2 regions of the Pseudomonas sp. MM213 genome follow, and region 2 is predicted to be linked to the other one. Evidence: riboswitches for the same ligand, from Rfam matches in the RefSeq annotation. Region 2 holds a riboswitch; the other holds the start of a gene.
The links. Region 2 has a riboswitch for cobalamin ahead of K5R88_RS03900 (CbtB domain-containing protein). Riboswitches for the same ligand answer to the same signal wherever they lie in the genome.
Positions count from the first base shown of each region.

Region 1: linked by a shared signal. The riboswitch ahead of cobO (cob(I)yrinic acid a,c-diamide adenosyltransferase) and the one ahead of K5R88_RS03900 (CbtB domain-containing protein) in region 2 are both predicted to bind cobalamin.

Region 1 is NZ_CP081943.1:6,519,904-6,523,308, reverse strand. It holds gene K5R88_RS29725 (cobyrinate a,c-diamide synthase) at 1-749, opposite strand, end outside; gene cobO (cob(I)yrinic acid a,c-diamide adenosyltransferase) at 746-1,357, opposite strand; cobalamin riboswitch at 1,439-1,673, opposite strand; gene K5R88_RS29715 (hypothetical protein) at 1,828-2,412, shown strand; gene K5R88_RS29710 (PQQ-dependent sugar dehydrogenase) at 2,481-3,405, shown strand, end outside.
Region 2 is NZ_CP081943.1:826,026-829,430, forward strand. It holds gene K5R88_RS03890 (cobalamin biosynthesis protein) at 1-274, opposite strand, end outside; gene K5R88_RS03895 (CbtA family protein) at 271-975, opposite strand; gene K5R88_RS03900 (CbtB domain-containing protein) at 987-1,181, opposite strand; cobalamin riboswitch at 1,302-1,529, opposite strand; cobalamin riboswitch at 1,708-1,919, shown strand; gene cobW (cobalamin biosynthesis protein CobW) at 2,016-3,083, shown strand; partial or broken gene cobN (cobaltochelatase subunit CobN) at 3,087-3,405, shown strand, end outside.

The DNA.
Region 1 (3,405 bases), 1.1 Mb from region 2:
GCGAACGCCTCATCACGGGCCACGGCGATTCGGACACCGGCCAGCAACGGCTCGGCGGCGATCACTTCTGGAGCGGCGAATTCCACAGGCGGTGGCAGCGTAACGTCGCAGCTGTTGGCCAGCGATTCGGCCGCCGCGTCGAGGCGCAGGTCGAGGTCATTCAGCTCGCTGGCTTGCACCAGACCAAGATGCCGACTCGGCAGCTCGATCCCGGTTTCCCGGGACAACGCGCCGTACCAGCGCAAGCCTTCGGTCAGGCTGCCTTCGAGCAATTGCGCATGGCGCAAGGTGCCCACGCGGTTGGCCAGCACGCCGGCGAACGGCAAGTCCGGCTGATACTTCGCCAGCCCCAGCGCCAGCGCACCAAAGGTCTGCGCCATCGCCGTGCCGTCGATCACCCCGAGCACCGGCACACCAAAGTGCCGCGCCAGATCGGCGCTGGACGGCGTGCCGTCGAACAGGCCCATGACACCTTCGATCAGGATCAGGTCCGCTTCACCGGCGGCTTCCCACAACAGTCGACGACTTTCCTGCTCGCCGACCATCCACATGTCCAGTTGATACACCGGCGCACCGCTGGCGCGCTCGAGAATCATCGGGTCGAGAAAGTCCGGGCCGCATTTGAACACGCGCACCTTGCGTCCCTGATTGCGATGCAAACGGGCCAGCGCGGCGGTGACGGTGGTCTTGCCCTGACCGGAGGCCGGCGCGGCAATCAAGACCGCCGGGCAATGACGTGGTTGATTCACAGCTCGACGCCTTTTTGCGCTTTGATCCCGGCCTGGAAAGCGTGTTTGATGACGCCCATTTCAGTGACAGTGTCAGCCAGCTCGATCATTTCCGGCTTGGCGCCGCGACCCGTGACGACCACGTGTTGCATCGGCGGACGCGCCTGCAAGTCGCTGAGCACCTGATCGAGGTCAAGGTAGCCGTGCTTGAGGGCGATGTTCAGTTCATCGAGCACCACCAGGCCAATCGACGGATCGCGCAACAGTTCGCGGGACACTTCCCACGCGGCTTCGGCGGCGGCGATGTCACGCTGGCGGTCCTGGGTTTCCCAGGTAAAGCCCTCGCCCATCACATGAAAACGCACCTGCTCCGGGAAGCGTCGGAAGAACAACTCTTCGCCCGTGCTGCTGCGCCCCTTGATGAACTGCACCACGCCGCACTGCATGCCGTGGCCCATCGAGCGGGCGAGCATGCCGAAAGCCGAGCTGCTTTTGCCCTTGCCGTTACCGGTCAGCACCAGCAGCAGGCCGCATTCATTCGGGGAGTTGGCGATGCGTTCGTCGATCACGGCTTTTTTGCGCAGCATACGCGCCAGATGGCGTTCGTCACGATCGGGAGTATCAGTCATGGGGGAGCTCTCCGTTGAGGCTGGATAACGGCGGGCAGGCACAAGAATAGACGGCAAGAAGCCTGGCATCGCCCACCGTGATGCCGCTGAATGGATCAGGCCGGTCTCCGGGCTCATGAGCGGCGTTTCGCCTGACTGCGCGCCTTCCCATATCGACATTCGACACAGTGGCTCAAGGCGCAGCCTTCACTCATTTACCGTTGCGGGGGCAGCGCCGGGATCGTGACTGTTCATGAATTGAACGAGCGCACTCACCGGCTTCCCTGTTTCACTCTGTCGACCGACGCCACAGAGCACCTGAAACAAGCCGCGAAGGTTAGAGGGTTGGGGGTGGAGCGTCAATTAAAGCCGGGAGACCGTCGGGCGAATAACTGCCGTCGATCAATAAAATGACGCCAATCTTGTGCCACACTCCTAGCAGTGATATCAAAGCGCCACAACCTGACAACACAATAACAAGGGTGAGCCACATGCAAGGCATGACCATCAGCAATCCGAAGCTGGAATTCCTGCGCCCGGTGCTGGAGCGCTGGTTTGACTGTATCGACCGCTACAACGCGGTGCGCGGCGATAACGACACGCCTTACTGGTACGACGAAAAAGCCAACCTCGGCTTGCTCTCGGCTGCCGCGTGGATGGCGGAAATGGTCACGCTGCAGAACACACCCACCCGCAAACAAAACGAGGAAGGCGAACGCAACGCCCGCGCCGACCTGTTCATCGCCAGCAGCGAAGAACGCGCCTTCCTCCAGACCACCCAGCGTTGGCCACGGGTCAACAGCTTGAACCTGACGCAGGCCCTGGCCGATATCACCAGCGACGCCAAGCGCATCAGCTACGCCAGCGACCTGAAACTCGGCTGCCTGTTCGTCGCCCCGCAAAAGGCCCAGCACGGCGCCACGCCGGAAGAACTTCAGGACATGGTCGACGACCTGCAAAAGGAACACAGCTGCGCGGTCGCCTGGTATTTCCCCTACGCCTACCGCAAGTTGCGCAACGAAGCGGGCAACTATCATCCCGGCATCGCCGTACTGTTCAAGGAAGCCCGCGGCTGACCGGTTGAACCATCGCGGGTTTGCACTTCTCTATTGATCAGGTCACTGCATTTATAGGGAAGATCAGCATGCACAAGCCCCGGCTCGTTCTCGTCATCGCCCTCACAGGAGGGCTCGCTGCCTGCAGCGAGACCTCCACCCTGCAAGTCTCCGACGGCACCGGCCCGTCCCCTCGACTGCCAGAACCGAACAAGACCCTGATCCCGACAGTGAACATCGCCCCGGCAATCGGCTGGCCGGACGGCGCGAAACCCACGGTGGCAGCGGGTACGCAAGTGGCGGCATTTGCTGAAAACCTCGATCACCCGCGTTGGCTCTACGTGCTGCCGAACGGCGACGTGCTCGTCGCCGAAACCAATGCGCCGCCCAAACCCGATGATGGCAAAGGCGTTAGAGGCTGGGTCATGAAGAAAGCCATGGGCCGCGCCGGTGCCGGCGTCCCGAGCCCGAACCGCATCACGTTGCTGCGCGACAAAGACCACGACGGCATCGCCGAAACTCGCACGGTGTTCCTGGAAAACCTCAATTCGCCCTTCGGCATGACCCTGGTCGGCAACGACCTGTATGTCGCCGACACGGACCGCTTGCTGCGATTTCACTACCAGGACGGCGCCACGACCATCAAGTCGCCGCCGATCAAAGTGGTTGATCTGCCGGGCGGCACGCTGAATCACCACTGGACCAAAAACGTGATCGCCAGCAAGGACGGCAGCAAGCTGTACGTCACGGTGGGCTCCAACAGCAACGTCGCCGAAAACGGCATGGATCAGGAAGAAGGTCGCGCGGCGATCTGGGAAGTGGATCGCGCCACCGGCAAGCATCGAATTTTCGCCTCGGGCCTGCGCAATCCCAACGGCATGGCCTGGGAACCGCGGAGCGGCGCGTTGTGGACGGCGGTCAACGAGCGGGATGAAATCGGCAGCGACCTGGTGCCGGACTACATCACCTCGGTCAAGGACGGCGGGTTCTATGGCTGGCCTTACAGCTACTACG
Region 2 (3,405 bases):
AAGCGATTTCCGAACGGTGGCTGAGTTGCGGTTGATAACCGGCCAGTTCTTCACTGCTGAAGTACGTCAGCGGCAATTCGAGTTGTGCGGCAAGCTCGATCAGGCCCGGTTCGTCGCGCTTCTGGTCGATGCTGGCCAACGCCGTGATCTGCTGAAGTCCGATTTGATGCGCCTGTAATGCCTGATCGAGTAACGCCCGAAGCGTGCTGACGGGGCAGCCGCGCTGGCAGCCCAGGCCGACCACTAACGTCGGCGCTGTGCTGGTGTCGCTCATGCGTGGTATTGACCATCGCTTTTGCGGCGGAACAACCAGGCGCTGATCAGGCCCAGGGCCAGCCAGAATCCGAGGTTGGTCAGCTGCGAAGCGATTTTGAATTGCGTTTCCAGGGCTTGCGGCGCGAGCATCGAGTGCACTTCCGGTTGTGGTGCACCGATCACGTGAGGGACGGCGAGAATCGCCACGCCCAGGATCTTCATCAGCCAGTGGCGGCTGAAAGCGATCAGCGCGATGCCAACGGCGGTGGACGCTGCAGTTCCGATCCACCAGATTTGCCGTTGTGCCAGGTCAGCTGCTGCCGTGCCCGGCAGTTCCGGCGGCAGGCCGAGGGTCGGTGCCAGTACAAACGTCGCGTAACCGGCCAGGCCCCAGAGCAAGCCCTGCGAGGTTTTGGTCGGCGAGCGCAGCGTGTAGAGGCCCGCGAGCATCAGGGCGAAACCGACAGCCACTACCAGGTTGCCGCCAGTCGTCGACAGCACGCGCTGCCAGCCGTCTTCCGGCTCCCAGGCTTCTGCATCGTGGGTGTGAGCGGCGGTACCGGCGGCGTGTTCATGAACTTCAACAGCGGCCGGCTCGGATTTTTCGTAAGTCTCGGCCTGCAGAATCAGCGGAGCGACCCAGAAGCTTTGCAGCAGAGTCAGCAACAGGGCGGCCAGCAGCCCTGTGAAACCTGCGGTTTGCGCAATACGCTTGATCATGTCGACAGGTCTCAATGGCACGGGAAGGCGGAGCTGTGACGGGTATCGTGCGCAGCGTTGTGCACCGCTTCGATGTGCGAGAAACCGGCGAAATACACCAGGCACGCGCCTAGGATCGACGCGCAGACGGCGGCGGTCAGGCGTTGAGCCAGGGTGGTCGTGGTGGTGCTGGTGGATGTGTGGCCGGTGCTGCTGATGATCGACATGGCGCTTCCCTCTGGTCTGTCAGCGGGTGAATAGAGCGCATGGAAGACCCCTGCGAATCGGGCTCGCAGAGATTCAAACAGCGCCCGCCCACCGCGGGTTTGTTATTCAGTGAACGTAATCGTCACTTTGTGTTGCGGGCCGGTCTCCGGGCTCACGAGGGGCTTTGGCGTCAGCCGAAACCTGCAAGCGTCACCTTCCCATGCCGAACTGCTGGCACAGTGGATCTGACGCTTCGCTCGCTTACCGTTGCGGGGGCAGCACCGGACTGACATGGCTTTGAGTAAAGCACATGAATCACCGGTTTCCCGTTTCACCCTGTGAAGGGCACCCGTAACAAGGTGTGTAGGAGAGCATGGGCGGGGGTTGGGCGTCAATTGGCAAGGGTTCTCAACTCGGAACCGAGGTGGATTCTTCGCGGGCAAGCCTCGCTCCTACAGGGGATCGCATTTCTCTGTAGGAGCGAGGCTTGCCCGCGAAGGGGCCGGTACGGGCGCCACAAGACATTGACCCGCCCCCACACCATGCGTAGCCTTGCGCATTCGAGGTTCTTCGGCGTTTGCCGGAGCTAAGAAGGGAACGCGGTCGATGCCGCGGCTGCCCCCGCAACTGTGAACGGTGATGTTCGCTGCCACGCCACTGCAAACCTGTCCAACGGGTTCGCGGAAAGGCGCAGCCAACGCCAGTCTCGCGACAGGCACACCGTCAGCCAGGAGACCTGCCTCGACACGAATTCTCACTACAACCGGGCGGGGTGATCCGGTGGCGAACTCTTCCGCGCGCCTGTCGCTGCGGTCGTCGTCCCGCATGCCCGCCACCTTGCCAAAGGGCATCCGATGAAAACACTGGCCAAACTCCCCGTCACCATCGTTACCGGCTTCCTCGGCTCGGGCAAAACCACCTTGCTGCGGCACATGCTCGATAACGCGCAGGGCCGCCGCATCGCGGTGATCGTCAACGAGTTCGGCGAGCTGGGCATCGACGGCGAAATCCTCAAGCAGTGCTCCATCGGTTGCACCGAAGAAGAAGCCAACGGCCGCGTCTACGAACTGGCCAACGGCTGCCTGTGCTGCACCGTCCAGGAAGAATTTTTCCCGGTGATGCGTGAACTGGTGGCCCGTCGCGGCGACCTCGATCACATTCTGATCGAAACGTCGGGCCTGGCCCTGCCAAAACCTTTGGTCCAGGCCTTCCAGTGGCCGGAAATCCGCAGCGCCTGCACCGTTGACGCGGTGATCACCGTGGTCGACAGCCCGGCCGTGGCGGCCGGCACGTTCGCCGCGTTCCCGGACCAAGTGGATGCCCAGCGCAAACTCGACCCGAACCTGGACCACGAATCGCCGCTGCACGAGCTGTTCGCCGACCAACTGGCCAGCGCCGACCTGGTGATTCTCAACAAGGCCGACCTGATCAGCGCCGAAGACCTGGCCCGCGTACGCCTGGAAGTCGCCGAAGAACTGCCGCCCGCCGTCAAAGTCATCGAAGCCAGCAGCGGTCGCCTGCCACTGGACGTGCTGATCGGTCTCGGCGCCGGCTCCGAAGAACACATCGACAGCCGTCATAGCCACCACGATCATCACCACGACGGCGATGACCATGACGACCACGATCACGACGCGTTCGACTCCATTTCCATCGAACTGCCACAAGCCGACGAAAGCCTGTTGATGGACGCGCTGACGCAATTGGTGGTCAAGCACGGCATCCTGCGGGTCAAGGGTTTCGCGGCGATCCCGAACAAGCCGATGCGTCTGTTGATCCAGGGCGTGGGCACGCGTTTCGACAAGCATTTCGACCGTCAGTGGGGCGCCGACGAAGCGCGCACCACGCGTCTGGTGCTGATCGGCCAGGCGCTCGACGCCGCGCAACTCGAAGCGCAATTGCGCGCCGCGCTCAGCGTTTAACCCATGCACCTGCTCAGGACCCAGCCCGGCGGTTTCGTCTCGGATGACAACATTGCCGACCTTGGACAAACCCCTGCCGAGCTGGTGATCCTGTGCAGCGGCGATTCCAGCCTCGCGCTGCTCGCCGAAGCCGCGCAACAGTTGCCGGACGATTACCCGAGCGTGCGTCTGGCCAACCCGATGCAGGTGCAGAACCACGCCTCGGTCGATTTGTATGTCGACGAAGTGCTGCGCCACGCCAAGGTGATTCTGATCTCGCTGCACGGCGGCATTGCGTATTGGCGTTACGGCGTCGAGCGGTTGGTCGAGCTCTCACAGCGCG